DNA from 3 places in the Bradyrhizobium sp. MI1.10 genome. Region 3 is predicted to be linked to each of the others. Evidence: predicted binding sites of a transcription regulator. Region 3 holds the regulator's gene; each other region holds the start of a gene.
What was found. The regulator LexA, encoded in region 3, represses DNA repair genes until DNA is damaged. The targets are predictions, from matches to a motif close to TGTTCNNNNTGTGTTCNG.
Positions count from the first base shown of each region.

Region 1: the regulator LexA is predicted to act here: its motif matches at 7,759-7,776, upstream of AC0L3K_RS08185 (DUF3072 domain-containing protein).
Region 2: the regulator LexA is predicted to act here: its motif matches at 1,803-1,820, upstream of AC0L3K_RS29490 (DNA recombination protein RmuC).

Region 1 is NZ_JBVVPN010000006.1:6,713-17,798, reverse strand. It holds gene AC0L3K_RS08265 (PrsW family glutamic-type intramembrane protease) at 1-200, opposite strand, end outside; gene AC0L3K_RS08260 (hypothetical protein) at 764-1,021, opposite strand; gene AC0L3K_RS08255 (pilus assembly protein PilZ) at 1,126-1,752, opposite strand; gene AC0L3K_RS08250 (hypothetical protein) at 1,917-2,558, opposite strand; tRNA gene AC0L3K_RS08245 (tRNA-Glu) at 2,662-2,736, opposite strand; gene AC0L3K_RS08240 (PilZ domain-containing protein) at 2,961-3,215, shown strand; gene AC0L3K_RS08235 (hypothetical protein) at 3,264-3,509, shown strand; gene AC0L3K_RS08230 (hypothetical protein) at 3,515-3,682, shown strand; gene AC0L3K_RS08225 (glutathione S-transferase family protein) at 3,791-4,429, opposite strand; gene AC0L3K_RS08220 (hypothetical protein) at 4,669-4,851, opposite strand; gene AC0L3K_RS08215 (VOC family protein) at 4,818-5,270, opposite strand; gene AC0L3K_RS08210 (VOC family protein) at 5,495-5,893, opposite strand; gene AC0L3K_RS08205 (hypothetical protein) at 6,174-6,428, opposite strand; gene AC0L3K_RS08200 (hypothetical protein) at 6,609-6,848, shown strand; gene AC0L3K_RS08195 (hypothetical protein) at 6,965-7,207, shown strand; gene AC0L3K_RS08190 (hypothetical protein) at 7,213-7,482, shown strand; gene AC0L3K_RS08185 (DUF3072 domain-containing protein) at 7,510-7,701, opposite strand; gene AC0L3K_RS08180 (acyltransferase family protein) at 7,834-8,856, opposite strand; gene AC0L3K_RS08175 (hypothetical protein) at 9,355-9,531, opposite strand; gene AC0L3K_RS08170 (hypothetical protein) at 9,718-9,990, opposite strand; gene AC0L3K_RS08165 (hypothetical protein) at 10,167-10,469, opposite strand; gene AC0L3K_RS08160 (hypothetical protein) at 10,715-10,900, opposite strand.
Region 2 is NZ_JBVVPN010000034.1:71,971-80,726, forward strand. It holds gene fmt (methionyl-tRNA formyltransferase) at 13-948, opposite strand; gene def (peptide deformylase) at 1,156-1,680, opposite strand; gene AC0L3K_RS29490 (DNA recombination protein RmuC) at 1,852-3,051, shown strand; gene AC0L3K_RS29495 (GIY-YIG nuclease family protein) at 3,140-3,442, shown strand; gene AC0L3K_RS29500 (AmpG family muropeptide MFS transporter) at 3,556-4,920, shown strand; gene AC0L3K_RS29505 (hypothetical protein) at 5,051-5,488, opposite strand; gene recR (recombination mediator RecR) at 5,515-6,117, opposite strand; gene AC0L3K_RS29515 (YbaB/EbfC family nucleoid-associated protein) at 6,119-6,448, opposite strand; gene AC0L3K_RS29520 (DNA polymerase III subunit gamma/tau) at 6,473-8,290, opposite strand; RNA gene ffs (signal recognition particle sRNA small type) at 8,385-8,481, opposite strand; gene AC0L3K_RS29530 (transporter substrate-binding domain-containing protein) at 8,675-8,756, shown strand, end outside.
Region 3 is NZ_JBVVPN010000002.1:254,915-266,000, forward strand. It holds gene gltA (citrate synthase) at 1-1,020, opposite strand, end outside; gene gltX (glutamate--tRNA ligase) at 1,204-2,634, opposite strand; gene AC0L3K_RS03325 (NAD(P)H-dependent oxidoreductase) at 2,702-3,289, shown strand; gene AC0L3K_RS03330 (glutamine--tRNA ligase/YqeY domain fusion protein) at 3,369-5,045, shown strand; gene AC0L3K_RS03335 (YybH family protein) at 5,054-5,440, shown strand; gene AC0L3K_RS03340 (DUF2171 domain-containing protein) at 5,528-5,761, shown strand; partial or broken gene AC0L3K_RS03345 (ComEC/Rec2 family competence protein) at 5,857-8,129, shown strand; gene AC0L3K_RS03350 (hypothetical protein) at 8,267-8,701, opposite strand; gene lexA (transcriptional repressor LexA) at 9,154-9,855, opposite strand; gene AC0L3K_RS03360 (molybdopterin molybdotransferase MoeA) at 10,031-11,086, opposite strand, start outside.

The sequences.
Region 1 (11,086 bases), on a different contig from region 3:
GGAGCCGCGACCATTTTGGCGAAAGGGGCGCGGGCCAGGCCCAGCAGCGAAATGCTGGCCGCGCCGAGCAGGAACGCGGTCCAGACCTGGGCCGGCGGTCCCGGGCGTTCCTCGGCGGCAATGACAAGCCACAGCATCAGCAGCGCCGGGGCAATGGCGGCCGTTCCGATGACGGTGGGTAAAGCTTCAATCAGGTACATCGGCGCCGAAAATAGGTTCCCTTGATCCGCTTATCCACATTGCCCGATGCGACCTTGTGTCATGCGCTTGCTGTCGCGTCGCTTAACAAGCGCGACAGCCTACGTTCATTAGGACGGTCGCCGAGGTGTAGAATATGGAGCGCAATCAATCGCATGACAGAACCACCTCGTCGTTTCTGACAACGGTCGCGCGCCTGTCATCGGATCGCGATTGGTAAGTCAGATCAAGGCAATGTGCAGGTTTCTTCGATTCACGATGAACGTGTCGCCGCGGCAAGTCCAGAGCCGGGATTGCCCCGTGCGGGCTATGCACGGCCGGGCGACGGCCTAGTCACGCCTGGTCGCGCGGGATGGCGACGCGGTCCGGCGGGCCCGGAGTTGCTCCACCTCCCAGAAGGCGCGTATGAGGCACGTGCCGAGGCAGAGCACGATGAGCAACAGCAGGAAGGCCTGATCGACGGCGGGGATGTGGGTCATGGCAATGATAAAGCAACCGCTATGCCACCGCGTTCCTTCCCGGCCTGCACCACGTGCAGGGCTGCCGCTCCCAAGCCCGCTTTGACTCAATGCGTGGTGAACGGCGGCGGTGCGTCGGGCGCCACGTCGAAAGCGCCGAGATGGAATTCCTCGCCGATGGACGCGTCCGGCTCGGAATGCTGCGCCATCAGCGTGAACGCTGCCTGCGGGTATTGCTTCCAGATATCGAGATCGCCGGCGGTGATGGTGAGCCAGCCGAAGGTGTACATGTAGCGTCCCGGCTCGGTGACCCGGCCGACCTTGTCCCAGGTGATCTTATCGACCGTGATCTTGTCGACTGCCATTCGGTCCCCCGATCGCAAGTCTGCAAATGATGCCCGGCACGAGGCGCGGACCTTCAAAAGCTTATCTCGAAATAGGGCTGCGATAGGGCGGCGAGGCCGGCGGTTCAGGCCGATTGCAGCATGGGCGAGCGGACGATCAGCCGGACGACGTCGTCCCGCGACTGCTTTTCCGCGAATTTGACAGCAAAGCCGTTTTCGAATTTGCGGATCACGCGCCCGACACAAGCGCCGACCGCAAGCGGAGTTCCCACTGGCGGATCGTATTCGCAGGATATGGCGACACCGGCCGTGGAGACGTCGATGATGAAGCAGGCATGGGTGTTGCCGTCGGCGAGCGTCAGGAAGGTGTGCGCGACCTGCGGAACGAAGCGCGCGTCATTCCGCAGCTCCTGGACACTGGCGTCCTTTTGCTTCTTCTCGAGCCAGGTCAGCTTTTCCGACATCCAGGCGCGCCGGGCCCGCGTCATGTCGAGCTCCATCAGGAAGCCCGATTTCAGCGTCGCGCTGATGGTGCACTGGAATTCGCCAAAGTCCTGGAAGTAGGAGGTCACGCGCTCGCCGACTTTGCCGACCACGGGAACGTCGACCATCATGCGGAACGGCGAGACGCGGCTGGTGCGGCAGGCGAAGGTCCGGAGCTTGCCCTCGCAATCGTACCAACGCGGCAGCGAGTAGCTGCCACTCACGGTGACTTGCACGGCACGCTGTCTGAGGAATTCTGCGACGGACATGGGCGCCAATCGTGGTTCGGAGGGTTCCGTAGTTCCACGGTAGCAATCAAATTCTAAGCAAATGATACCGGCGCTCACGAGCAGGGGTAAATTTTTGGTAAATGCGCCGGTCGAGACAGGCGGCATAGCGCCGCGATTATCAGTCCCGTGACCTCACGATCGCGTCATCCGAGCAGCACCAGCAGGGCCAGCACGCCAAGGGCCATGACGAGCTTGATCGTCGCGCAGGCCACGCTGCTCGGTCTTCTCTCAAATCCGAACCACGGCAATGAATGCTGCATCGCGCGCGTTGCGACTGCTTCGACGATGGCGAACAAAAGAGCGATTCCGGCGAGGAAGGACCACGATGTATCCGGAAGCATCCATGTCGAGAGCGACGCGGGAACGGACGCTTTCAGCGATGCCAGCAGCGCGAACCATCCGAACAGGGATACGAAGCCCTTGATGATTTCGGGCCCGATCGTGCCGGGCTCGATACGGATGCCGATCTTTCCAAGAGCGAGTTCGATGCGCTCGCCATCGCTGAAGAAGAGGAAGGCGCCGAGGTAGAGCGGAACGCGCGACTGAAACAGGAGTGCGATGATGCCGAACAGCACGGCGTAGCCGTAGGCGTCAGCGAGAATGTTCGTGCCGGCCGTAGGCGACGGCGCAGCCGTGGCCCGAGGCAGCGATCTGGCGCGCGCCATGTGCTCCAGCATTCTGGCGCGCCGTTCCGGCGCGTAGGCTGCCGTCCGGTGGATCCATGGCGGCGGCGCCGGCGAGGCAATCCCGGCCTGGTCGTCCGAGGGAGATTTATGCTGCGCCATGGGCCTGCATCTGGTTCCGTCTGGACATTGGTCGGAGGCGAGGGGGAAGGAGGTTCATTGCGAGGGCGGCAGATTTCGCCGCGTCATCCAAACGTCCGGATGATGGCGCTCCCTAGCGGAATCGAACCGCTCTCTCCACCGTGAAAGGGTGGCGTCCTAACCGATAGACGAAGGGAGCAAACCCAGGGCCCCGCCGCTTTTCGCGGCACGGCCGCTGGCCGCCCGAGTCATGCCCGGCGGCTGCAGCGGGCGAACCTATAATGGCCTTTGGCGCCCTGGGCAAGCCGTTCGGGAACGGTCTTTTGGCACCGGTGGAGCCTCCCACCCCGGATCAGTCGCGGGCGAATTCAACGGTTTCTTAGGTTCCCTAAGCTAGCGCTGGGCTGGGGAGAATTTGAGCCGATGCCACCGCCCAAGAAGCGCGCAGCCCGCAAGTCGCTGTCGCAGCATGCCTGGATCACGCTCGACGGCGGATTCGCGGCACGGCAATGCCTGGTCCAGGACATCTCCGCCACGGGCGCCAAGATCACGCTGGACGAGGATGCGAGCCAGCTCCCGGGCGTGATCCGGATGGCATTCGCACGCGATGCGCGGACCGGGCGGAGCTGCCAGGTGGTGTGGCGCCGCGGCAAATCGGCCGGCATCAAGTTCATCTGAAGCGACCCCCGATGGCGCGCGGCGCCGGTCCGGGCTAGAACGGCCCGCATGCGTGCGCCGCTCCTCATCCTGATCTCGTTGCTGACGACGTCCGCGGCCGCGGCGGAAGCCTTGCGTCTCCCGCCTGCGGAGCGCCCACAGGCCGGCAAGGACTTGCCGCTGAAGGGTGCCGGCGGGAGCGCGAAAGCGGGCTCTTGCGCCGCCTATGGCCGCGGCTTCCATCTGGTCGAGAGCACCGGCACCTGCGTCAAGATCGGCGGCTCGATCAGCATCGAGACCACGGTCAGGCGCTGACGTCGATGCCGCCGGACATCATGCGGCCCGAGATCATCGTCCCGTTCGTGATGTATTGCGCGCTGCTGTGGTGGGTCGGCCGCGGCCTGAGCTGGACCGCGCGGCTCGCCACCGCGGCCGTCACGCTCGTGCTGATTTTCTGCGTGCTGCTGTTCGAGCGCGGCTGGCCTTAAACAAAAAACGCGAAAACAACCCCATGCACAGTAGCCGCCACCTCCCGGCGGCGCGCGGCGAAGTGCGGATTCATCGTGCTCTCAACGGAGTTTAGGCCGCATCACCGCTCACGACATCGGCGGTGCCACAAATTGCGCAAAACCGGGCCGTTTGCCGAGCTCGGCGAGCCAGCGCGTCAGATGCGGCTGCGCGGGCCGGGTGATGCCCTCGACGCCGAGCCAGCGCCGCGCATAGGCGCCGATCGCAATGTCGGCGAGGGTGAACGCATCGCCGTCCATGAACGGACGCGTGGAGAGCAGACGGTCGGCGATGGCCCAGACCTCGGCGGCGGCATCCGCATCCTTCTGCAGCTGGATCATGTCGCGCTCGGCGGGCGGCGTGCGCACGAGGCCCCAGAACACCGGGCGGTCGACCGGCTGCACCATCGACAGCGTCCAGTCGAGCCAGCGGTCGACGCTGGCGCGCAGCTTCGGCGCCTCGGGATAGATTTGCGTGCCGCGCCCGTGCGCGAGGCAGAGATAGCGCATGATCGAATTGGATTCCCACAGCGTGAAGTCGCCCTCGACCAGCGTCGGGATCCGCGCATTGGGGTTCATCGCGAGATAGTCGGCCTCGCGGGTCTTGCCGAAGGCCATGCCGGCGTCGATGCGCTCGTAAGCCAGGCCGAGCTCGGCGAGGCACCACAGCACCTTCTGCACGTTGACCGAATTGGCGCGGCCCCAGATCGTCAGCTTTTGGTCCGGCACATCATCCTCCCCAAGCTTTTCTTGGTGTCGTAGCCCGGATGGAACGAAGCGCAATCCGGGGTGCTTCGGCAGCGTCAGTCCCGGACGACGCGTGCGCTCCACCCGACAAGCGCGGGTGATAGCGGAATCCACTGCGGCGAGCGACGCGCGATTGCGCCGATCCTCTCATGCAAAAGGTCCGCATGCAAAAAGCTCCGCCTGAGGCGGAGCTTTCGTGCAGGGTCAAGTTGGTCAGGCGATCAGCGGCCGAAGAACAGCCATAGCAAGATGATCACCGGGATCGGCACACCCAGCATCCACAACAAAATTCCGCGTCCCATCGCGTCCTCCTCCAATTGCATTGTCGAAGAGAGAACGCTGCTGGCACGGGCTTGTTCCAGCGGCGAGCCTACCAATGGCCGGTGTTCGGCATCGACGACCACGGCTCCTGCGGCGGCTTCGGGTCACCCTTCTGCAAGATCTCGATCGAGTGCAAATCCGGCGAGCGGACGAAGGCCATGTTGCCGTCGCGCGGCGGACGGTTGATGGTGACGCCGGCCTTCATCAGCTTCTCGCAGGTGGCGTAGATGTCGTCGACCTCATAGGCGAGATGGCCGAAGAAGCGATCTTCGCCATATTTTTCCTCGTCCCAATTCCAGGTGAGCTCGACCAGCGGCGCACCGCGAGTCTGCGGCTGCTTCTTCAGCGCCTCAAGATCGTCCGACGAGCACAGGAACACCAGCGTGAAACGCCCCTTGTCGTTCTCGATGCGCCGCACCTCCGTCAGCCCCAGCGCATCCTGGTAAAACTTCAGCGCGACATCGAGATTGCGCACGCGCAGCATGGTGTGGAGGTATCGCATGGTTGTTGCTCCCTTGAACGGATGGGGTTTTGCTTTGGGCCGAGACGGCGGAGAAGGAGATAGCAGGAAATTGGGGGGAGGGGCAAAGGGTGGGTGCACGTGTGCGTGAGGGTGAAGCCCGCTGATGAAGCAAATCAGCCGGCGACTTCAATGCACTTTCACCGCAAATCCAGTGCCGCACACGCGCCACCGGCAACGTATGCGGGCCGGTCTGCTGCCGCGGCCTATTGCGCCGCGAGGCGCTTTCCGGCCTGCTCGATCGGCGGCATGAAGAGCGATACTGCGGTGCCTTCGGGGTCACGAAACTGGAACGTCTTGTTGCCCCATGGCATCGTTTTCAGCTCATGAACCAGGGTGACCTTGTCTTTCAGGCGCTCATACTCCGCATCGATGTCTTCAACCTGAAACTCGATCACGGCGGTGCGGTTTGCGCCGGGCTCGGCACTGTTTTCTTGCCAGAGCGCGACCGTCTCGGCAGCGCCGATTGCCAGGTTGGCGCCCGGCGTTACGATCTTGGCGAACACCGGCGCGAGCCATTCGGCGGAAACTCCGGTGACCATTTCATAGAACGAGACCATGATGTTGATGTCGGAGGCGATCAGGCGAGTGGAGGCGAACTTCATGGCATGTCCTTTGGTTGACCGCAGATTTGAGCGGCATCGCGGGGCTCGTCGCACACCGCTGCTGCCACCCTGATGTCAGCAGTCACGATGCCGTGCCGAGCGCGCGAACTACGGGCATGAATTGCGATGGCAATGCTGGACTGCGCCTCAAGTGAGACACGATGATCCCGGTGAAAGGGCTGGACTGCACCGTCACCGCAATTTTAGAGTCACATGGGCAGCGCGCCAGTTCGTTCGAGGCCTAAGCCCAGCCTCCAAGGAAGACGGGCCCCGTGATGACTCAACGCTTGGGCGTCCAGGTATCGAAGTTGCCGTCCTTCTTACCGACAGCTCTGGCCTTCTCAACCGAGATGCCGTCGCGGCAGGCGATGTAGGACTGAACCTGGGCGTTGGTCCCGGCTCGCTTCGCAACCCACATGTCACGCGTGAAGCCGTTCTTTGCCATGCAATCGAGCGCATGAGGGGTGCTGTTCGAGGCGGCGTGGGCGCCGATTGTTGACAGCAGCAATGCGGAAACAGCGATAATTGTTTTCATGAAATCTCCCAATGAAGCGCCTGTACAATAGCCGCCGTAAACAAAGCTACAAGGCGCTGTTGTCAGAACGCTCAACTTTCCAGATAGTCGATCGTTGGAGACTCTTCAGGTCGCTGGAGGTCGGGGCGTCGCGCCGGTCGACCGAAGGGGGACTCAATTGCAAGCTCCCGGGAGATATTGATGCGTTTTAGAACGGCACTTTTGGTTGCTTCACTCGTGGCGCCGTGGTGTGCGGCTCCGGACACGGCAAAGGCTGCGGGCAGCATGACGCTCTGCCTGCAGGCTGGCTTCTCGCAAGCCTGCTGCAAAGCCGAGGAAGCGAAGGGCGGTTTCAACGGTGACGGTGCCGATGCCTCTGCGCGCCGCTGGAATAGTCTTGCTATGTGCAAGAGCGGGAGTGCGCAGAAGATCAAGCGCTAGAAGACGAGCCCCTTCACGCGAAGCACCTCCACAGCGCTAACCGGGCCCTCAGAACGGTGATCCAAAACCGCGGAATTTGGCCACCTCACTCACGGGTGGACAGGCTTGTTTAGCCGTTGGCAGATGAACTCCTCGCGGAGATGACGCGACTAACCGCCATGGCCAATATTCTAGGCGAGCTTCTGTTCGCACTTATCCGCTCGATTGTTGCTGGATGGGCGTATGCGCTCTGGGTCAAACTGGCGACATGGCTCGAGCCGAAAATCCAACGGCGTTGGGTGAAGGTTGCCGTAGGAGGCCTCCTCGGCCTGGCAGCCTTTTTTATGATTCCGATACTGATGGGGCTGTTGGGCCTTTGAAGACAATGAAATCCGTTCTCATCCCCGCACTGGCAATCGGGGCGCCCGTCTCGACGGTGCTGCTCGTCATGGAGCAGCTCACCGACTACTCCATCGCTGTGATGGCATGGGAGATGCCGGGCATATCCGCAGCTTATCTTTTCTGGGGAGCTGTCGGCAGTTCCGTTTTCCTGGGCATCGCCATCACTTGGGCCGTGAATGCCATCGTTTACGGGGCGCCCGCCTTCGTCGTCCTCACGGTCGTCAAGCTGGCAATTCGCGGTTCGCCGAAGTGACCTGACAATGACGGTGATGCCAGATATCTACTTCTCGAGCCCGGCCTTCTGCCGCATCGTATCGATTAGCTCTGAGGCCTCTGCCTTGGTCAGATCCTTCTTGGGCAGCTCCTTGTGGGCCTGCTCGGCGAGGGTCTTGAGGTAAGATTCCTGGGCACCGGTCATCGGGTCGTCGCCGGAGACCCAATCCTTCGGATCCTTTTGGGTGTTGTCCGCCATCTTGTTGTCAGTCACGGCGATCTCTCCTTTTCAGGTTCAATGCCGGCTGACGCCTTTTGTTCCTTATTTGTTCGTGGCTGACCCATGACGCAGCAAGGGCCGCACTTGCCCCGATTCAGCGTCGGGAGATGATCACGGAACGGCCGGCAGCGATCGGCGTCTGCGCATGAGACCTATCTTGCGACTTGCCTTGCGCCCCCAATCGAGGATCGGTGCCTCAACCGCGACATGCAAGGCGGCGGCGAGACCGATGGAGAGCAGGATGCCGGCGATGATTGTCCCGACGATCGACAGACGCCACAGTCCGTCAAAGCTGGCGATCCATTTCACCACCAGATAATGGACGATATACAGCGCGTACGAAATCTTGCCGAGCCATTGCAGGATCGGTGAGAAGGATCGTCCTTCGGTCTCGACAGCGATCACAGCATGGATCAGCAATCCCGCACCTACGCCATAGGTCAGGACGCGCGCGAACTGCGCGTCGATCGCGCCGTGCACGAAAATCCAGTACCAGCCGGCCACGAACAGGCCCGCGGAAACGGCTGGGAAGTGGCGCGAAAAGCGCAATCGTCCGCTTCTCTGGAGATAGGCGATGACAACGCCGGCACCGAATTCCAGCACCAGCGGATGAAAGTAGATCCCGAACTCAAGGCCGAAGACGAGAGCAAGAATGACCAGGCCGAATCCAGCGAACAAGATCTCGAACAGCCGGTCCGGCTTGATCGCCAAGACGACCGCGACGGCGACATAGAAGTGCAGTTCGAAAGCCAGCGACCACGCCGGCCCGAGGTACCAATTCGGATATGTCCATGCGAAGATGGTTCCGAGGTCGAGAGCGGGGCGGTCGCCCGGCGCCAGCGCGATCCAGGAAGAGCTGATAAACGCCGCCAGCAACACCAGCCAATAGAGCGGAAAAATTCGGAGCGCCCGTCTGAAAGCGAAATCCAGCGGGTTGTGTTGTGCCGTCGCCGTGGTCGCGATGATGAAGCCGGAGATCACGAAGAAGATGTCGACGCCGCTCGCGAGAATCGTCAGCGCGCCCTCGGCGAGCTCGGGGCCGACCCTATCGGGTCGCGCACTGATTGCGTGTCCGCAGACCACCGACAGCGCAGCGACCCCGCGCATCGCCTGTATACCCGCGAAGATCCGCACCAAGCCCCGCCACGTTTATTGATACGCAATCTAGGCGAGAAACCCATTAAGGAACAGTTGCGCTGATGCGATAGAATGGCTGCTGGATGCGCTGGCGATGAGACATGCATCTCAAGGCGGATACATTTTGCTGAGCCTGTCATCGAAGGCACGACCATTGACGGCGTTGCCCTGCTATGCGGGTGCTTCTCAGCGGCGCCTGAGCAAGCGCCTCATCCTTCGAGACGACCGCTTCGCGGCCCCCTCAGGATGAGGCTCAGCTGCATCCGTCTCCGTTGAAGTGCTGCCGCCTACTCATTCCTCATCCTGAGGGCCCGCCGCAGGCGGGCGTCTCGAAGGATGGCCGCAGTCGAGCTTCCAGCCACATGTTTCTTCATGTGCGAGAGTCCCGCACGCGACGGCGCGTGAATCGAAAAACCGCCCCCGATTGCCGGAGGCGGTTCTCGAAAATCTGGCCAGAGAATTATCGCGACCGATATTCGCTTCGCGCGAGACGCCCTAGTGACCGGTGCCGGGCTTGGTCGTCTTTGGCGGCTTGCCGTCTTCGATCCGGCCTTCGTTGCGCAAGTCGCGACCTTCCTGGGCCTTCTTCTGGCTCTCGCGGGATTTGCCGTGTTCGTTCATCTCTTCTTTGATGAATCCGGCGCCTTCCTTCACTTTACCTTCAACGCTCATGACGATCTCCCTTGCTGGAGATGGGGCAACTCGCGGCGAGACCTGACCGTTCCGGTGCGCGCACGATTGTGAGGCGTGCATTGGCGACAGGTTCCAAAAAGATCCGCGTCATGATGGGTCATGAAATGGCCGCGCCGCCTTGTGGGAAGCGACGCGGCCGGGAAGCAAGCCGTACAGGAAACCGGCTTACTTCATGTTGCTGCGGGTCCTGGTGCCGCCCTGGTCGCTGCCGGGGCCGGAGCCGCCTTGGCCGGAGGCGTCGGGCCTCACCATTCCGCCCTTGCCCATGCCGTCATGGCTCATGCCGGTGGTGCCGCTCCTCATCGTGCCCTTGTCCGTGTTGGTCATACCGGGCTTCTGCATGTTGTCGGTCTGCGCGGCGGGGCCGGTCTGGTTCTGCGCAAAGGCGGAGCCGCACATGAGGCCGAGGGCGGCGGTCGCAATGACGAGCTTCTTCATCTCAAACTCCTGGTTGGTTGTGTGGGCCAACGGGAGCGCAGAAACCGTGTTCCTAAAACAAGGTGTTCCGGAGTGCAAAAATTCTCGTCTGCAACGAGGGTACTTTCGGTTCTGATTGACTCAGAACCGCTCCGGATTGTTGTGACGCGTTTTCTTCGCGCGAACTTGAAAACGCCCTACGCCGCAAGCCGCTGGTCGGTCGGGCCCGTCAGGTGCTTGAGCACTTCCGCATGCTCCAGGTCGGGAACCGCAATGGCCGTGTGGCTGTAGCTCGCATGGGTTCGTGAGTTTGCAATCCGGTCCAGGATCTCGCCGCCCTTGATGACGTGGAGGCCCATGCCCTCTCCGGACGGGAAGATCGCGAGCACCACGTCATAAGCCGTGATGACGGCCCGAAGCGCTTCGGCCTTGTCTTCGGCAATTTCGACGAACACGCGAACATCGGCCGCGAGTTCACGCAGCTCGTTAAAATCCAACACTTTGGGGTACTCCAACGCAACGATACTGAGAGGAGCTTGGAGGCGTTAGGTTACTGAAGTCTCAACGGCCTATGCCCAGCCACAGGTTTATCGACCAGGCGCCCCCGTCAGGCCGATAGACGCGCGGGCGTTGCCGCCTGCTCGGCGATGCGCCGGCACGGGAAGGACATCTGGAGCGGGGAGGGACGAAGCGCGCCTCGTACCCATACGGGCGTCACGCGATACACGCGTGACTTATGCGCGCTTTACTTGGCGTATCCCTGGGAGCGGAGCCACGCGATCTTGCGGTCGCCGTTGATCCAGTCGTCGGCGTCTGCCTTGCTGGTGAAGCCCTTGATTTCGCGCTGTTCGCTGTCCGGGTAATCCGCCAGGATTTTCCAGTCGTTGTCTGCAATGCGGACGGTTTTGAAGGTCACTTTTGTTTTTGCCATGCCGCATTATGCAGGAGATGGCCGGAAAAGAGAACCTGCCTTGTGACGGTCACCGGTGTGGCCCGGGCGCAGACCTCGGGGGCCAGCCTGATCGGCTTTGCGCGGCCAGGTCCCCGAAAAGGCGAAAGCCCCGCCTGGGGGAAGCGGGGCTCTCCGATGGGGGTGAAGCTTGGGGACTTCAAAGAG
Region 2 (8,756 bases), on a different contig from region 3:
GGTATGACAGCGTCAGGTGAATTTGGCGCCGGACTTCAGCGGCACGCCACGCAGGAAGTCCGCGGCCTGCATGCGCGCCTTGCCTTCGCGCTGGAGCTCGATCAGGCGGATTGCGCCCTCGCCGCAGGCGATGGTGAGGTGATCGTCGAGCACCTCGCCCGGCGTACCCGAACCCTTCGCCAATTCACAGCGCAGGATTTTTACGCGCGCGTTCTCGCTCACGCCGGTGAGCTCGGCCCAGGCGCCGGGAAACGGCGACAGGCCGTGGATATGGCGCTGCACCTCGCGCGCGGGCCTGGTCCAGTCGATCCGCGCTTCGGCCTTGTCGATCTTGGCGGCGTAGGTGACGCCATCCTCGCTCTGCTGCTTGAGCTGAAGTCCGCCGCGGTCGAGCGCGGCCATGGCGCGCACCATCAGATCGGCACCGAGCCGGGCCAGACGATCGTGCAGATCGAGCGCGGTCATATTGTCCGTGATCGCGAGCCGTTCCGCCATGGCGACGTCGCCGGTGTCGAGGCCAACATCCATCTTCATCACCATCACGCCGCTCTCGGCATCGCCGGCCATGATCGCGCGGTTGATGGGAGCGGCACCGCGCCAGCGCGGCAGCAGCGAAGCGTGCAGATTGTAGCAGCCGAGCTTTGGCGCATCGAGGATCGCCTGCGGCAGGATCATGCCGTAGGCGACGACGACGGCCGCATCGGCGTCGAAGGCGCGAAATTCTTCCAGCGCCTCCGGCGTTTTCAAAGTCTTCGGCGTCAGCACGGGCACGCCGAGCTTTCGCGCGGCCTCTTCCACCGGGGTCGGCTGCAATTGCAGGCCGCGCCGGCCGCCGGGCTTCGGCGCGCGCGTATACACGGCCGCGATCTCGTGGCCATGCGCGACGAGCTCGAGCAGCGTCGGCACGGAGAAATCGGGCGTGCCCATGAAGATCAGGCGGAGTGGCATGACAAGAACTCGGTACGTTCCCTCCCCCCTTGTGGGGGAGGGTTAGGGAGAGGGGTGCCACACGACGCGCTCTCTCGGTTTGAGGTTTCGCGGCACGCACCTGATTCAGATGACGGAGAGACTTCCGTCTGGGCTATCCCTCTCCCCCGCCCTCCCCCACAAGGGGGGAGGGAGCGCAGGGGAGTGTGAGGCAGCACTAAACCTTACTCACTCGCCGCGCTTGGCGGCTTTCTCGAATTTCTTCAGCACGCGGTCGCGCTTGAGCTTTGACAGATAGTCGACGAACAGCACGCCATTGAGATGGTCGATCTCGTGCTGGATGCAGGTGGCGTAGAGGCCTTCGGCGTCCTCCTCATGCACCTTGCCGTCCAGATCGATGTAGCGCACCCGCACCTTCGCGGGACGCTCGACCTCCTCGTAATATTCGGGGATCGACAGGCAGCCTTCCTCGTAGACCGACAGGTCCTCGGAGGAGGCGATGATTTCCGGATTGATGAAGACGCGCGGCTCGGGCTTGGTCTCGCCGTCCTGGTCGGGCTTGGCGAGGTCCATGGTGATCAGCCGCAACGGCTGCGCGATCTGGATCGCCGCGAGCCCGATGCCGGGCGCGTCGTACATGGTCTCGAACATGTCGTCGGCAAGCTTGCGGATCTCCGGCGTGACCTTCTCGATCGGCTTGGAGACCAGACGCAGCTGCTTGTCGGGCAGGATGATGATTTCTCTGAGGGCCATGGCCGCGATTTAAGCCGGGCGCCGGACGCGGTCAATGCGGCCAGGAACCCCGTTAACCCTCCCCTAACCATAAAACTTCAGGTTTCGTTAACCACCAAAATTAGCAGGGCATTACCTCGAAATGTTCGCTATTCGTTCGTGCCACAGTGCGAATCGGCTAGAAGGGCAGGCATGAACGAGATCATTTTCACGGCTGGCGACTGGCCGGTGCGCACGGTGGACGCGCTGATCGGCTTCGGCGCGCTGGTCCTCATCCTGCTGGCGGTCATCGCCGTGGTGATTGCACGCTCGGGGCGGCGCGGCGCGGAACTCGCGATGGCCAACGCGATCCGCGCCGACGAACTCGAGGAGCGCATCAGCCAGATGCTGCATGCCCAGAGCGAGGCTTCGGGGCGGGTCGATGCCATGACCCAGACGCTGGCCGGCCGCCAGGCAGACATGGCACGCGCGGTCAACGAGCGGCTGGATTCGGTGACCCACCGGGTCGGTCAATCCATGGAGCACACCACCCGCAACACCATGGAGAGCCTGCGCGCGCTGCACGAGCGGCTCGGCATCATCGACAGCGCGCACAAGAACCTCACCGACCTCACCACGCAGGTGACGACCCTGCGCGACGTGCTCGCCAACAAGCAGTCGCGCGGCGCCTTCGGTCAGGCGCGAATGGAGGCGATCGTCCAGGACGGTCTGCCGAAGGGCGCCTACGAGTTCCAGTTCACGCTCTCGACCGGCAAGCGTCCGGACTGCGTCGTGTTCCTGCCCGACCAGCGGCCGCTCTGCATCGACGCGAAATTTCCGCTGGAAGCGATGACCGCGCTGCATGATGCGCGCACCGATGAGGAAAAGCGGATCGCCACGCAGCGGCTGCGCGGCGACGTGATGAAGCACGTCAGCGACATCGCCGAAAAATATCTCGTCGCCGGCGAGACCCAGGAAATGGCGCTGATGTTCGTGCCGTCGGAATCGGTCTACGCCGAAATTCACGACGGTTTCGACGACGTGATCCAGAAGGCGTATCGCGCCCGCGTCGTGCTGGTGTCGCCGTCGCTCTTGATGCTCGCGATCCAGGTGATGCAGCAGATCATGAAGGACGCGCGCATGCGCGATGCCGCCGACCAGATCCAGACCGAGGTGATCAAGCTCGGCGACGATCTCGGCCGCCTGCGCGAGCGCGTGCTGAAATTGCAGAAACACTTTGCCGACGCCAACGAAGACGTCCGCCAGATCCTGATCTCCGCCGACAAGATCGAGAAGCGCGCCGGGCGCATCGAAGAGCTCGATTTCAGCAAGACCGATGCGCCCGAAGCCCCGCATCTCGTGGCCACCGGCGCTGCCGAACTGTTCCCGAGGAAGCTCCAGGCTGGGGAGTGATTCTACGCTGAGATGCGGTAACCTGCCGCCTCAATCTCGCTGTCGTCGCCCGGCTTGACCGGCCGACCCAGTATCCCAGAGGCGGCAGATGGGCGCTCGCTGCTACTACGTCTACATTCTCGCCAGCAAGATGGGTGGCACGCTTTATATTGGCGTAACGAACGATCTCATCCGCCGGGTGGCAGAGCACAAGTTGAAACTGATCGAGAGCTTCACGAAAGACTACGATGTCGTGAAGCTCGTTTACTTCGAGCAGTTCGACGACCCCGAGAATGCGATCGAACGGGAGAAGCGGCTGAAGAAGTGGAAGCGCGATTGGAAGATCGCGTTGATCGAGAAAGACAATCCGGATTGGAACGATCTCTATTCGGGGATTGCTGGCCCCCCATAATGCCGGCCTCTGGAATACTGGGTCGCCGGGTCAAGCCGGGCGACGACACCTCCTCTTTGGCCGGCAGGAGCGACACCTCACTTGTGGCGGCCAGAATCTGCTAACACCCACCCATGACCGCACCCGACGCGACCTCCCCCGCCACGCCCGATACGACCCCCACCTCCTGGCGTGACAGCCTTGCCGTTTACCTGCAACCGCGGGTGCTGATCGTGCTGTTCCTCGGCTTCTCGTCCGGGCTGCCGCTGGCGTTGTCGGGCTCGACGCTGCTGGTGTGGATGCGGGAATCCGGCGTCGATCTCAAGACCATCGGGCTGTTTGCGCTGGTCGGCACGCCCTACACGCTGAAATTCCTGTGGGCGCCGCTGGTCGATGCGATGCATGTGCCGCTGTTCACGCGCGCGTTCGGGCGGCGCCGCGGCTGGCTGCTGTTCTCGCAATTGCTGCTGATCGTCGCGATCCTGCTGCTGGCGCTGACCGATCCCGCGCGCTCGCCGTTCTATGTCGCGCTCGGCGCATTGCTGGTGGCGACGGCCTCGTCGACGCAGGACATCGTGGTCGATGCCTTCCGCGTCGAGAGCCTGCCGGAAAGCGAGCAGGCCGCCGGCATGGCATCCTATGTCGCGGCCTATCGCATCGGCATGCTGGTCTCGACCGCCGGCGCGCTGTTCATTGTGTCGGGCTTCGAGAGCACCGGCATCACCCGCACGTCCGCCTGGATGTGGGGTTATGTGGTGATGGCGGCGATGGTGCTGATCGGGACGATCACGGCGCTGATCGCGACCGAACCCGAGCAGTCGGTGCGGGCGGAAGCCGCGACGCAGACGCAAACCGCGTTCGCGCGCGTGCTGCACGCCGCGATCGGCGCCTTCTCGGAATTCCTGACGCGCAAGGACGCGCTTGCGGCACTCGCCTTCGTCGTGCTGTTCAAGTTCACCGACGCCTTCTCCGGCACGATGACCGCGCCGTTCGTGATCGACCTCGGCTTCTCCCGCAACGACTATGCCGCGATCGTGAAAGGTGTGGGCCTCGCTGCGACGCTGATCGGCGGCTTTGCCGGCGGCTTCGTCGCCCGGCGCTATTCGCTCGCGAGCAGCCTCTGGATCGGCGGCGTGGTGCAGGCGCTCGCGAACCTCTCCTTCTCCTGGCTCGCCTTCGTCGGCACCAGCCAATGGGCGCTCGCCTTCGCCATCACTTGTGAGAACTTCACCAGCGCCATCGGCACGGTGATCTTCGTCGCCTATCTCTCGGCGCTCTGCCAGAACCCGCTGCACACGGCGACGCAGTATGCGCTGCTCACCGCGCTTGCCGCGGTGGGGCGGACCTATCTCTCGTCAGGCGCCGGCTTCGTGGCTGATACCACCGGCTGGCCGCTGTTCTTCGTGATCTGCATGCTGGTGGCGATCCCGAGCCTGGTGCTGCTGGCCTGGCTGCAGAAGCGCGGGCATTTTGATGCACTGGGGCCGGTGAGGGTTTGACACTGCCCTCTCTCCTCGTCATTGCGAGCGAAGCGAAGCAATCCAGACTGCCGCCGCGGACACGATCTGGATTGCTTCGTCGCAAGAGCTCCTCGCAATGACGAACGGAGAGGGTAGCGCGCCCACCCCGCTACTGCTTCTTGATCAGGCTCCACTTCGTGATCACGGCCTCGCTCATTTGGCCGGGATCGCTGGCGCAGGCGATCTCGTCGACCTTGACCGAGATCTCCTTGCCGGCGAACGTCTTCAGCTGCGCGGCCTGGGCGTCGCCGCTGGGAACGAGCTGGAAGGTTTCGGGTCCGGTCTCGAGATTGCACAGCCCGCTCGGCGGCGGCAGGCGGCGCGGCTCGGAGGTGATCTGGTAGGTCGCAACCCGCTTGCCGACGTTCTTGACGTCGCGCACTTTCATCGTGTTCAGCTCGCCCGACAGCACCTCGCCGGCATTGATCGGCTTGCCGGGCTTCGACGGCGGCGGAGCCCCATCGTCCTGCTGCGCGGAGATGGCCGGCGTCGCCAGCATCGTCAGCGTCGCGACCAAAGCCCATCGTGTGGCGAAAAGTTTCGTCATGTCGTCCGTTCCGTGAGTCTGGATGGCTAGAACAGGGTACGCTGCCGCATCGCGGCCGATAGCGTGCCTTCATCGAGATAATCAAGCTCGCCGCCGACCGGCACACCATGGGCGAGCCGGGTTACTTTTACGTTGGCGTCCTGAAGCAGGTCGGTGATGTAATGGGCCGTGGTCTGGCCGTCGACCGTGGCATTCAGCGCCAGGATGACCTCGTGCACCTGCGCCTCATGCGCGCGCGCCACCAGCGCTTCGATGGTGAGGTCCTGCGGACCGACGCCGTCGAGCGGCGACAATGTCGCGCCCAGCACGTGATAGCGCCCTTGAGTGGCATTGGCCCGCTCCAGCGCCCAGAGATCGGCAACGTCGGCGACGACGACGATGATCGAGGGATCGCGCCTCGGATCGGTGCAGACCGTGCAGGGACTTTGCGTGTCGATGTTGCCGCAGGTCTTGCAGACCTGGACCTTCTCGAGCGCGACCTGCATGGCCGAGGACAGCGGCATCATCAGCGCTTCGCGCTTCTTGATCAGATGCAGCGCGGCGCGCCGCGCCGAGCGCGGGCCGAGGCCCGGCAGCCGCGCGAGAAGCTGGACCAGCCGCTCGATTTCAGGACCCGCAACAGCGCCCATCCTACTGGCCGAACAGCCCCGACAGCCCCGGCGGCAGGCCGAGCCCGCCGGTGAGCGACTGCATCTTCTCCTGCATAGCGGCTTCCGCCTTGCGGCGGGCCTCGCCGAACGCGGTGACGAGCAGATCCTCGAGCACTTCGCGCTCTTCCGCCTTCATCAGCGAAGGATCGATCTTGACGCCCTTGACGTCCATCTTCGCGGTCATGCGCACAGCGACGAGACCGCCGCCGGAGATGCCCTCGACCTCGACGTTGGCGAGCTGATCCTGCATCTCCTGCATCTTGGATTGCAGCTGCTGCGCCTGCTTCATCATGCCGAATATATCGACCATCGGTGCTGTCCTTGAAAATCGGCTCTAGAGATCGTCGCCGTCGGAACCGTCGGGCGGATCGTCACTGCCATAGTCGGCATTAATATCGGATTCCGGCGCCTCGGGGGCAAGCCTGCGGACCTCGACGACCTTCGCACCCGGAAAACGCGACAGCACCTCGCGCACGCGCGGATCGGCCTCGGCGGTGCGCGCATGTTCCTGCTTGGCCGCCTGGTTCACCGAGCGCAGCGTGGGCTGGCCCGGCTCGTTGGAGACGATCACGGTCCAGCGGCGTCCGGTCCAGAGCTCGAACTTGCGCGCGAGATCGGAAATCATGGTCTTGGAGGCGTTGGGCTCGAGCGCGACTTCCAGCCGGCCTTCCTCGAAACGGACGAGGCGCATGTCGCCTTCGAGCGCGCCCTTGGTCAGGAGGTCGCGCTTCTGCCCGGCCAGCGCAACGAGCTGGGTGAAGCTCGTGACGCGCAACACGGGCGCGGCAGCTTGCGGATCCGGCGCGGGCGTTGCCATCTGCGGACGGGCACCACCGCCGCCGAAGGAGGACGGCGACGATGTCGGAATGCGAACTGGAGCCGCGGACGCCACCGGCCCGGCCGGCGCGCTGCGCGTGGCACCGCCGCCGCTCACGACCGGCGAACCGCCGCCGTTCTGCTCCAGCATCTTGATCGCTTCGTCCGGCGTCGGCAGGTCGGCGACATAGGCGATGCGCACCAGCACCATCTCGGCGGCAGCCGCGGGCCGCGTCGCGGCCTGCACCTCGGTGATGCCCTTGAGCAGCATCTGCCACATCCGCGACAGCACGCGCATCGAGATCTTCGAGGCGAAATCCCGTGCGCGCACACGCTCGGTCTCGCCATAGGCGACGTTGTCGGCGGTCGCCGGCACGATCTTCACGCGGGTGACGAAATTGACGAATTCGGCGAGATCCGAGAGCACGACGATCGGATCGGCGCCGACGTCGTATTGGTCGCGGAACTCCCTGAACGCGGATGCGATGTCGCCACGCGCCAGAGAATCGAAAAGATCGATGACACGGGTGCGGTCGGCGAGCCCCAGCATCTGCCTGACGGCATCGGCCTTCACGGTGCCCGCCGCATGCGCGATCGCCTGATCGAGCAGCGAGAGCGAATCGCGCACCGAGCCTTCCGCGGCGCGCGCGATGATGCCGAGCGCTTCAGGCTCGATCTCGACGTTTTCCTTGGCCGCGATGTTGGCGAGATGCTTCATCAGCACGTCGGCCTCGACGCGGCGCAGGTCAAAACGCTGGCAGCGCGACAGCACGGTCACCGGAACCTTGCGGATCTCCGTCGTGGCGAACACGAATTTGGCGTGCTCCGGCGGTTCCTCCAGCGTCTTCAGGAAGGCGTTGAACGCCGCTGTCGACAGCATGTGGACTTCGTCGATGATGTAGACCTTGTAGCGGGCGCTGGCCGGCGCGTAGCGGACGCTGTCATTGATCTGACGAACGTCGTCGACGCCGGTATGCGAGGCCGCGTCCATCTCCAGCACGTCCATGTGCCGGCTTTCCATGATCGCCTGACAATGCACGCCGAGCGTCGGCATCTGGACCGTCGGGCCCTTCACCGAGCCATCCGGCATCTCGTAGTTGAGCGCACGGGCAAGGATGCGCGCGGTGGTGGTCTTGCCGACCCCGCGGACGCCGGTGAGAATCCAGGCCTGCGGAATGCGGCCGGTCTCGAACGCGTTGGAGACGGTGCGGACCACGGCCTCCTGGCCGATCAGATCGTCGAAGCTTGAAGGACGGTATTTCCGCGCCAGCACCCGGTAGGGCGTGCTGGCCTGGCCGGCGCTGTGAGGGTTGGGAGGGGCGCCAGCGTCGGTCATCGGTCGATCCGCAATGAAGTGTCTTTCGGCCGGCTTTGCGGAAAGGAGCGCGCTGGCGGCCCGAGCCGCCGGCGCAATTCGCTCGGAAAAACAGGTAGGAGACTGACGAGCGACCCGATCCGGACCTCGTTAGGGCTGCTTCCTTCCGGACCTGACCCGGTTGGCGAGTGGCTCGTCCACCGCCAATCTCCCGGTCCCTATTTGGGGCCAAAAGGACCGGAAAGCAAGCGGGTATCGGCTTGAACAGGCTGGGCTTCATGGTGGCTTGCCCAGCATCCGGGCAATTCCCGGTCTGCCTAGCCGATAGGCTGTGCTTTCACTGCCGGAGGCGCCTTGGTAAGAACGCTGCCGGAACCCCTTCCAACAGAAAAGCGATTGATCCCAATGGTTACACGTCGTGATGTTGCATCGATTGTCGGACTTGGCGCGATGGCTGCGGCGACGCTGGCCTCCCCGGCCGTGGCGC
Region 3 (11,086 bases):
CGGATCGTCGCCATGGCCGGTCTCCTTGAGCACGGCGTGACACATCTTCTGCATGATCTTGGCGCGCGGATCGTAGTTCTTGTAGACGCGGTGACCGAAGCCCATCAGGCGGACTTCAGAATTCTTGTCCTTCACCTTGGCGATGAATTCGGGGATCTTGTCGACCGAGCCGATCTCGGCGAGCATTGCCAGCGCTGCTTCGTTGGCGCCGCCATGCGCCGGGCCCCACAGGCAGGCGATGCCGGCGGCGATGCAGGCGAACGGGTTGGCGCCGGAGGAGCCGGCGATACGCACCGTCGAGGTCGAGGCGTTCTGCTCGTGGTCGGCGTGCAGGATGAAGATTTTGTCCAGCGCGTCAGCCAGCACCGGGTTGATCTTGTACTCCTCGCACGGCACGGCGAAGCACATGTGCAGGAAGTTCTCGGCGAACTTCAGCGAGTTTTTCGGATACACGAAGGGCTGGCCGACTGTGTACTTGTAGGCCATCGCAGCCAGCGTCGGGATCTTGGCGATCATGCGCATGGAGGCGATCATGCGTTGCTTCGGATCGTTGATGTCGGTTGAGTCGTGATAGAACGCGGCGAGCGCGCCGACAGCCGCCACCATGATCGCCATCGGATGGGCGTCGCGGCGGAAGCCTTGGAAGAAGCGGGCCATCTGCTCGTGCACCATCGTGTGATGGATCACGCGATCGTCGAAATCCTTCTTCTGCGCGGCGGTGGGAAGCTCCCCGAACAGCAGCAGATAGCAGGTCTCGAGGAAGTCGCCGTTCTCGGCGAGCTGCTCGATCGGATAGCCGCGGTATTCCAGCACGCCCGCGTCACCGTCGATATAGGTGATCTTGGACTGGCAGCTCGCTGTCGAGGTGAAGCCGGGATCGTAGGTGAACAGGCCGGACTGGCCGTAGAGCTTGCCGATATCGATGACGTCGGGCCCGACGCTGCCGCTGTGGATCGGAAGATCGAAATTCTTGTTTCCGACCGTCAGTGTGGCGGTCTTATTGCTTGGTTTTGCGTCCATCAGAGGTCCCCGATGTATGGTGAAACGGGCCGGACCCGGAGGCCCCGACGAGATATCGCGGGGCAGGCCGGATGTTCCAGAAGGTACGGGTGAGATGGGTATATTATTGCTGTGTGCGCTGCAAGATGGCGCCACGCATGGTCGACTTACGTCGTAGCCTGGTTCTTGGCCCCGATTCTTGGCCTAGTCCTTGGCCTGATCTTTAAGCCGGCCCAGGCTTTCCTGGCGTCCCAGGACGTCCAAGACCTCGAATATGCCGGGCGACGTCGTCCGTCCGGTCAGCGCCGCCCGCAGCGGCTGGGCGACCGCGCCGAGCTTGAGACTATTTTCCTCGGCATAGGCGCGCAGGGCGGCTTCCGCATTGGCCGCGCTCCACGTCTCGACTTTCTCCAGCGCGGAATGAAGCTGGCCGATCAGCTTGCGGTTCTCAGGGGTCAGCAGCGCTGCCGCCTTTGGATCAAGCTCCAGCGGCCGGTCGGCGAAGATGAAATAGGCGCTGTCGATCAGCTCGATCAGCGTCTTGGCGCGCTCCTTCAGGGCCGGCATGGCCTTCAGGAGCTGCGCGCGCGTGGCGTCGTTTAACTTGGCCTTAATCTCGTCGCGGCTCGGCACGACGTGGTCGAGCACGTCCTCGAACATCTTCACGAGTGATTGATCGTCGGCATTGCGGATGTAGTGGCCGTTGAGGTTTTCCAGCTTGGCGAAATCGAAGCGCGCTGCTGCGCGGCCGACGCTGGCGAGGTCGAAGGCTGCGATCATCTCCTCGGTCGAGAAGATTTCCTGGTCGCCATGGCTCCAGCCGAGCCGGACGAGATAGTTGCGGAGCGCGGCCGGGAGGTATCCCATGGCGCGGTAGGCATCGACGCCGAGCGCGCCGTGCCTCTTGGAGAGCTTCGAACCGTCCGGGCCATGGATCAGGGGGATGTGAGACATGCTCGGCAGCGTCCAGCCCATCGCGTCGTAGATCTGCTTTTGGCGGGCCGCGTTGATCAAATGGTCGTCGCCGCGGATGACATGGGTGACGCCCATGTCGTGGTCGTCGACCACCACTGCGAGCATGTAGGTCGGGTTGCCATCGCCGCGCAGCAGGACGAGATCGTCGAGGTTTTCGTTCTGCCAGACCACGCGACCCTGGACCTGGTCTTCGATCACGGTTTCGCCGGTCTGGGGCGCGCGGAGCCGGATGGTCGGCTTCACGTCGGTTGGGGCCGTCGCCGGATCGCGGTCGCGCCACAGGCCGTCATAGAGGCGGGTGCGCCCCTCTGCGCGCGCCTTCTCGCGCATCGCGGTGAGCTCCTCGGCGGTGGCGTAGCAGCGATAGGCCTTGCCCTCGGCGAGCAGCTGCTCGGCGACTTCGCGGTGGCGGGCGGCGCGGCTGAACTGGTAGATGACATCGCCATCCCAGCCGAGCTCCAGCCATTTCAGGCCGTCGAGGATGGCGCCGATCGCCGCCTCGGTGGAGCGCTCCCGGTCGGTATCCTCGATCCGGAGCAGCATCTTGCCGCCGTGCTTCTTCGCATAGAGCCAGTTGAACAGGGCCGTGCGCGCGCCCCCGATATGGAGGAAGCCGGTCGGCGAGGGAGCAAAGCGGGTGACGACGGGAGAGGTGTTCATTGACCGCGCGGGATAAGGGAGGTGGCTGATTGGCGACCGTGTATCATAGGCGCGGGAGATTGTGCCAATGCTAATCCAGGTCGTTCATAGCCATCCGCTCGCGGACAGTTACAACCATGCACTGTTCCATACCATCGTCGAGACGCTGAAAACTCGACACGAAGTGATCGCGACTGACCTTTACCGCGAGGGGTTTTCCCCGGAGATGACCGAGGCGGAGCGGCGCAGCTACTATCACGGCCCCTATGCAGAGGACGCGGTGGCGAGCCTCATCGAGCACGTACGGCGCGTCGACGGCATTATCTTCTGCTTTCCGCATTGGTGGTTTTCGATGCCTGCCATGCTCAAGGGCTATTTCGACCGGGTCTGGGCGCCGGGTACGGCGTTCGCCCACGATCTGAAGGGTGGGCGCATCAAGCCGCTGCTGACCAACATCCGCCTGTTCGGCGTTGTGACGAGCTACGGCTCACCGTGGTGGTTGAGCCGGATCGTCATGCAAGACCCCGGCCGCAAGGTGTTGCTTAGGGCACTGAAACCGATGTGTGGATCCGGCGTTCGGTCGTTCTATTTGGCGCACTACGATATGGATCGCTCCACCTTGGCATCCCGGGCTGCCTTCATCGAGCGCGTGCGTGCCAGAATCGCCGAAGTTTGACCGGACGGTGGGCATGGGGCTTGGCCTAGGGGCTCGAATTTGGCAGAAGGGCCGCTGATTTCCCTACAGGATTTTCGTAATGACAGAACCGGTGGCGAACGAGGTTGGGCGCGATTTCATTCGTGACATCATCCAGGCCGACCTCGATCAGGCCAAATACAAGGAGATCGTGACCCGGTTCCCGCCGGAGCCGAACGGCTATCTCCATATCGGCCACGCCAAGTCGATCGCGCTCAATTTCGGCATCGCCCAGGAGTTTCCGGGCCGCTGCCATCTGCGCTTCGACGACACCAACCCGGTCAAGGAAGAGCAGGAATATATCGATTCCATCCAGGCAGACGTGCGCTGGCTCGGCTTCGACTGGGGCAAGAACCTGTTCTTCGCCTCGGACTATTTCGACCGCCTCTATGAATGGGCGGAGCAGCTGATCCGAGACGGGCTCGCCTATGTCGACGACCAGACCCAGGAGGAGATCCGTCTTGCGCGCGGCACGCTGACCGAGCCCGGCAAGAACTCGCCCTTTCGCGATCGCACCGTGGATGAAAACCTCGACCTGTTCCGCCGCATGAAGGCGGGCGAATTCCCGAATGGGGCGCGCGTGCTGCGGGCCAAGATCGACATGGGTGCGGGCAACATCAATCTGCGCGACCCCGTGCTGTACCGCATCCTGCATGCGCACCATCCGCGCACCGGGACCAAGTGGAGCATCTATCCGAGCTACGACTATGCGCACGGCCAGTCGGACGCGATCGAGGGTATCACGCACTCGATCTGCACCCTGGAATTCGAGGACCACCGGCCGCTCTACGACTGGTTCATCGAGAAGCTGCCGGTGCCATCGAAGCCGCACCAGTACGAATTCGCGCGGCTGAACCTGACCTACACGCTGCTGTCCAAGCGCGTGCTGACCCAGCTCGTCCGCGAGGGCCATGTCGCGGGCTGGGACGATCCGCGCATGCCGACGATGGCGGGCATGCGCCGCCGCGGCGTGCCGCCGGCCGCCCTTCGCGAATTCGTCAAGCGCATTGGCGTGGCGAAAGCCAACAGCGTCGTCGACGTCGGCATGTTCGAGTTCTGCATTCGCGAGGAGCTGAACCGGACGTCACAGCGGCGGATGGCGGTGCTGAAGCCGCTAAAAGTCGTGATCGAGAATTATCCGGAAGGGCAGACCGAGGAGCTCGAGGCGATCAACCATCCGGACGATCCCTCTGCCGGCACCCGGAAGGTCACGTTCGGCCGTGAGCTCTACATCGAGCAGGACGACTTCATGGAGAACCCGCCGAAGAAGTTCTTCCGTCTGTCGCCAGGCAACGAGGTGCGGCTGCGCTACGCCTATTTCGTCAAATGCACCGGCGTGATCAAGAACGATGCCGGCGAGGTGGTGGAGCTGCGCTGCACCTACGATCCCGCGACCAAAGGCGGTAACGCGCCCGATGGCCGCAAGGTCAAGGCCACCATGCACTGGCTGTCGGCGGCGACATCCGTGCCCGCGGAAATCCGCATCTACAACCAGCTGTTTGCCAACCCGAGCCCGGACGCCTCGAATTTCGCGGCCGACCTCAATCCGCAGTCGCTCGAAATTCTCGCTGATGCGCGCGTCGAGGCATCGGTCGCGGAAGGCAATTCGACCGAGGTAATGCAGTTCGAGCGCCAAGGCTATTTCGTGCGCGACAAGGACTCGACGCCGGGCAAGCCGGTGTTTTCGCGCACCATCGGTCTGCGCGACACGTTCGCGAAGGAAGTCGCCAAGGGCTGAGGACGACCATGACCAGCGAAGCCGACGCCGTCGTTTCCGCCATCATCGCCAAATGGAGCGCCGGCTTCGCAACGCTCGACGCCGCGGCACTCTCGTCTCTGTATTCGAAGAACGCCTTCTTCTTCGGCTCCAACCCAAAGCTCTATCGGGGCAGGGATGGCGTCGCAGACTATTTCAACGGCCTGCCGCGCTGGCGCAAGCCGAGCGCGGTCTTCTCCGAGGTGTATGCGGCGCAGGCAGCTCCTGATCTCATCAATATGGCCGCAACCATCTCGTTCGATCTCCCCGGCGAAAGCCCCGATTTCTCGGTCAAGATGAGCTGGGTCATCGTGCGCGAGGATGGCGACTGGAAGATCGTCAATCACCATGCTTCCTCGCAGGCGCCGCTGATCTGACCAGCGGGGCACACGGCATTGTCATTCTCGCGAGAGAGAACGAACGTGCGCCCCACGCGTTGGGCTGGGTCCAACAAGGAGCCCACCATGCAGAACATCGCAGAGCACATGGAAGTCATCGGCGCCGACGGCGTCCATATCGGCACCGTTGACAAGGTCGAAGGCAATCGCATCAAGCTGACCAAGAAGGACAGCGGCGAGGGCAGCCACAAGGGGCATCATCACTTCATCGACAAGGGCCTCGTCGCGGACATCGAGGGCAACAAGGTCCGGCTGTCGGCCAAGGCGGATGTCGCGGTGACGATGGAAGAGGAAAAGTAGCGGTCGCGCCCTTTCGTTCCTGATCCGTACCGCTATCCGCCCGCCTGCACGTTCCGGTAGCTTCGGCCTTCGTTGCGTATCATCGAGTGCAGGGAATGGCGGAGCCGGGCCGGCCGGTACGGTCGCAGGGGATCGCGGGGACGTGGCCCGCGGGCCGCGCCGCGTCCGCGGGCGGCCTCGCGCCTGCAGGCCTCGACCTCTGGACATCGCTGGCCGAGACGCGTGGCTGCGCGCCGAGGCTGGCGCCGGGCGGCTGTTGCCGTGGGTGCCCGTGGCGTTTGGCTGCGGCATCGCGCTTTATTTCTCGGCAGATCACGAACCTGTGCTGTGGGTCGTAGCCACGACCGCCATCGCGCTCCTGCTTGGCGCGGCTCTGTTGCGGCGGAGCCGGCTGTTCGCCCCGGCCATCATGATCGCGGCGGTCGCGGCCGGCTTTGCCGTCGCGACCTGGAAGACGGCGCGCATCGCTCACCCGGTGCTGGCAAAGTCGCTCTATTCGGTATCGTTGTCGGGCTTCGTCGAAGCCCGCGACATCCGCGAGCGTACCGACAGGTTCGTGCTGCGCGTCACCGCGATGGAGGCGCAGCGCAGCGACGTCAGGCTCGAGCGCGTGCGCCTGTCGGTCCGCAAGGGCACGGCGCCGGAGGTCGGCAGTTTCGTTCAGCTGAAGGCGCGGCTGATGCCGCCGCTCGCGCCGGTGCGGCCCGGCAGCTACGACTTTTCGCGTGACATGTTCTTCCAGGGCATCGGCGCCTCCGGCTTCGCGATGGGCGCAATCACGGTGGCGGCGCCGCCTGAGACCGCCGGCTTGCGGCTGCGTTACGCGGCCTTCATGCAAGGCCTGCGCGATGCGATCGATGCCCGCATCCGGGCGACGCTCGACGGCGACAACCGGGCGATCGCGACCGCGCTGCTCACCGGGCGGCGCGATGCGATCACCACGCCCGTCAACGACGCGATGTTCATCTCCGGCCTCGGCCACGTGCTCTCGATCTCCGGTTATCACATGGCGGTCGTTGCCGGTGTCGTGTTCTTCGCGGTGCGCGCGCTGCTCGCTCTGATCCCCAGACTGGCGGCCGGCTTCGCCATCAAGAAATGGTCGGCCGCCGCCGCGCTGGTCGCCGCTGCGTTCTACCTGCTGCTGTCAGGCGCGGAGGTCGCGACGCAAAGGTCGTTCTTCATGACCGCGGTAGTGCTGATCGCGGTGATGGTCGATCGCCGCGCCATCACCTTCCGCACGCTTGCTGTCGCCGCGCTGATCGTGCTCGCGGTCGCGCCGGAAGCGCTGGTGCATCCGAGCTTCCAGATGTCGTTTGCAGCAACGCTCGGGCTGGTGGCGCTGGTGCAGATCGGCATGCCGAATTTGTTTGCCTCGCCGGACCATTCGGCGACTGCACGCATTGCGATGTGGGGCGGCCGCGAGATCGCGATGCTGTTCATGGCTTCGCTGATTGCGGGACTTGCGACCACACCCTACGCCGCTTTCCACTTCCACCGTGTCACGCCGTTCGGCGTGCTCGCCAATCTCGGCGCGATGCCGGTGGTCTCGGCGCTGGTGATGCCGGCGGGGCTGTTGGGGCTGCTTGCTGCACCGTTCGGGCTGGACAGCGTGTTCTGGTGGCTGATGGGGATCGGCATCGACTGGATGGTCGCGGTCTCGCGCTGGGTCGCAGCATTGCCGGGTGCCGTCGGCCGCATCGCGGCGTTCGGGATCGGGCCGCTGATCGCGGCGAGCCTGGGAATCATCGTGCTGGGCTTGTTGCGGACGCCGCTGCGCTGGTCCGGCGCCCTGGTGCTGCTGGCAGCGATCCTGTGGGGACTGTCGGCGCGGCAGCCCGACATCCTGATCGCCGGGGATGGCGCGAGCGTCGCGGTGCGGGGCAAGGACGGATATCTGCACCTGATCAGGACCAGCAAGGACAGCTTTCTGCTCAAGGAATGGCTCGCTGCCGACGCCGATCCGCGCGATGCCGGCAGAGCCTCGCTGGCTGATGGCGTGTCCTGTGACGAATCCGGCTGCGTGACGCCACTGATCGACGGGAGGCTGGTCGCGCTGGCACTGCGGGTCGACGCTCTCGCCGACGATTGCAGTCGGGCCGCGCTGGTGGTGACGACGCGTCCCGCGCCGCCCGATTGCGCGGCGATGGTGGTCGATCGGCAGCGGCTCGCCAGCCAGAGCGCACTGGCGCTGACGCAGCGTGGTGACGGATTTGTGGTTCAGGCGGTGAGGGCGAGAGGCACGAGCCGCCCCTGGTTGCCGGTCGGCGCCGGCGAGGGTGATTTCGACGGCAGCCTTGCGCCGAAGGCGACCGCGCCCCGCATCAAGGACGCAACGCCGGCGGAGACCGACTTGCAGGCCGACGATTGATCTGATGGTGCGGAGCAACGCAGCGGGTCGGTGCGTCCGCTCGGATTCGCTGGCGCAAACCACACCATCTCGCCGGCCACGGCCGGCGATGGCAATTCAATCCTGACCTCCGACCTCGTAGCCGGAGGGCGGCTGTTTCAGCCGATCGGCAGGTGCGTGACGGTCGGCTGCCTGTCGGCGATGATCTGCGCCTTGTGCTCGCGCTCGATGACCGACTGGGTCACAGGCAGTTGCAGCACGGTCGCGCGCTGGCCTTCGACGAGCTGCGTCACCAGCACAAATTTGCCGTCGGGGAATTCGATCGCGTCATGATGGCGGTCGGGAACGTGCGGATCGATCTTGCCGAACTTGCCCACGCGGGAATTGATGGTCCGCGTCCAGATCCAGCGATTGTCGTAGCGGACGTCGTCTGCGAAGGCGAGCTCCGTTCCCGGCAGCAGGCAGACGGCAACAGACGGATCGGCTGCGGAGGCGAAGCCGCGCGTCGAGGTGCCGCGGAAATTTGTCGTGACGATCGTCTCGCCGACTTCGGCGGGGCGCGACGCGACGGCATGCAGGCTGTAGTCACACATCGGGTGCTCCTCATGCTGGGATAGCAACCCACGTCTCTTATCGAGGCGCAGGCCTCTATCAGAGTTGAAGCACGAAAGCTCTGCTCGGTTGTGGGCAAATCTGCGGCTGGTTTCCGCAAGCCGCGATCACATTATCTTTCCCGAATTCAATAGGAACAAAGAGAGTTGCGATGCATTCGGGAGGCGCATGCGCGAATATTGCCGGCTGGTGCAACGACCTCGATCGCTGCTCGCTGTTTCCTCGCACACTCGAGCCGCGAAGCGGTGCTGTTTCGGTGCTGCTTCTTGGGCGTCGCGAGTAGCCAGCGCCGGAGCAGGGGCCGGATAGTCTGTGCAGAACCAGAAAGACTATCCAGCCGGAGCGGACGATGATCCGCTCCAATCTCTGACCGGCGATGCCGATCGGAAGCGCGCGAGGCGCCAACTTCTCCAGGTATCAAGTACGTCCGGTATCAGTACTTCCGGTAAAGCCCGATCAGCTTGCCCTGAATCTTCACCCGATTGGGCGGCAGGATGCGGACCTCATAGGCAGCGTTGGCGGGCTCGAGCGCGATCGAGGCGCCGCGACGGCGGAAGCGCTTCAGCGTCGCTTCCTCGTCGTCGATCAGCGCCACCACGATGTCGCCGGTATCGGCGCTCTCGTTGCGCTGAATCAGCGCCATGTCGCCGTCAAGGATGCCGGCATCAACCATGGAATCACCGCGCACTTCCAGCGCGTAATGTTCGCCCGAGCCGAGCATGTCGGGCGGTACGCTGATGGTGTGGCTGCGTGTCTGCAACGCCTCGATCGGCGTGCCGGCCGCGATGCGGCCCATCACCGGTACCGCCACGGGGCGTTCGCCCTCGTCCGCGGGCAGGCTGGAGCCCGCACGCACCTTGCCGAGATTGCCCTCGATGACGCTGGGGGTGAAGCCGCGGCGGCTGCCGGCGGCTGCCTGGAGCTCCGGCAGCTTGATGACTTCAATCGCACGGGCGCGGTTGGGCAGGCGTCGGATGAAGCCACGCTCCTCGAGCGCCGTGATCAGGCGATGGATGCCCGACTTCGAGCGCAGATCGAGCGCATCCTTCATCTCGTCGAAGGAGGGCGGCACGCCGCTTTCCTTCAGACGTTCACTGATGAACCGCAGAAGCTCGTATTGTTTGCGCGTTAACATCTCGACCAAAGTCCCCCGGTTGATGTCGTCCGATTCCGAGACGCAGAATTCGGCAATAAGCCGCTACATGCTCGAAACAAATCATGAACGGACACTATATGTTCGATACATGTTCCGCAACTGCTTAATTTACCGTGAACAGAGCAAAGTTCGCGGAACGCGCGTTGCGGGGTGCTCAGACGGGGAGCCGCAACACTTCGCAAGCCGTGCCGGCTTCGGCCTTCGGCGCGAATGGTGCGCGCACGAGAAGTACCTGTGCTGCAGCGAGATTCGCAAGCAGCGAAGAGTCCTGATGATTGACGGGAAGAACGACGCGTGTGCCATCGTCACGCTCCTCCAGATGCGCGCGCAGATAGTCCTCGCGCTGGTCGTTGGCGCCGACGCCGCGGCCGAGCACGGCGCGTTCGCGGCGATGGTGAATCACTGAACGGCCCGACAGGGCGCGAATCAGCGGCACCATGAACAGGAAAGCGCACACGTAGGACGACACGGGATTGCCCGGCAGGCCGATCACACCCATTGCGCCGAGTCGCCCGTGCATCATCGGCTTGCCTGGCCGCATCGCGATCTTCCAGAACGCCATCGCGATGCCTTCGTCCCGCAGTGCCTGCTGGACCAGATCGTGGTCGCCGACCGATGCGCCGCCGGTCGTGATCAGGATGTCGGCGCCGCTCTCGCGGGCGCGGCGGATGCCGGCGGTGGTCGCCTCCAGCGTGTCGGCGGCAATACCGAGGTCGATCGTCTCGGCGCCTTCGCTGCGGGCGAGCGCGTGCAGGGCGTAGCCGTTGGAATAGACGATCTGGCCGTGGCCTGGCGTGGTGCCTGGCATCACCAGCTCGTCGCCGGTGGCGAGAATCGCGACCTTTGGACGCCTGAAAACGACAAGGTGCGGATGATTCATCCCGGCAGCGAGCGCGAGGTCGCGCTCGGTGACACGGCTTCCCTTGCGCAGGAGCACGTCACCCTCGCGGAAATCGACGCCGGCGGGGCGGATGTGCCGACCGGCGATCGCGGCTTCCTTGATCATGATCCGCTTGCCGGCTGCGACCGTGTCCTCCTGGATCACGACGGCGTCCGCGCCACCGGGAACGACGCCGCCGGTGAAGATCCGTACGGCCTCGCCGGCGCCGATCGTCCCGGCGAACGGTCGGCCCGCCGCGACTTCGCCGACCACGGTGAGCTCCGAATCGATCGTCGCGGCATCGGCCGCGCGCACCGCGTAGCCGTCCAT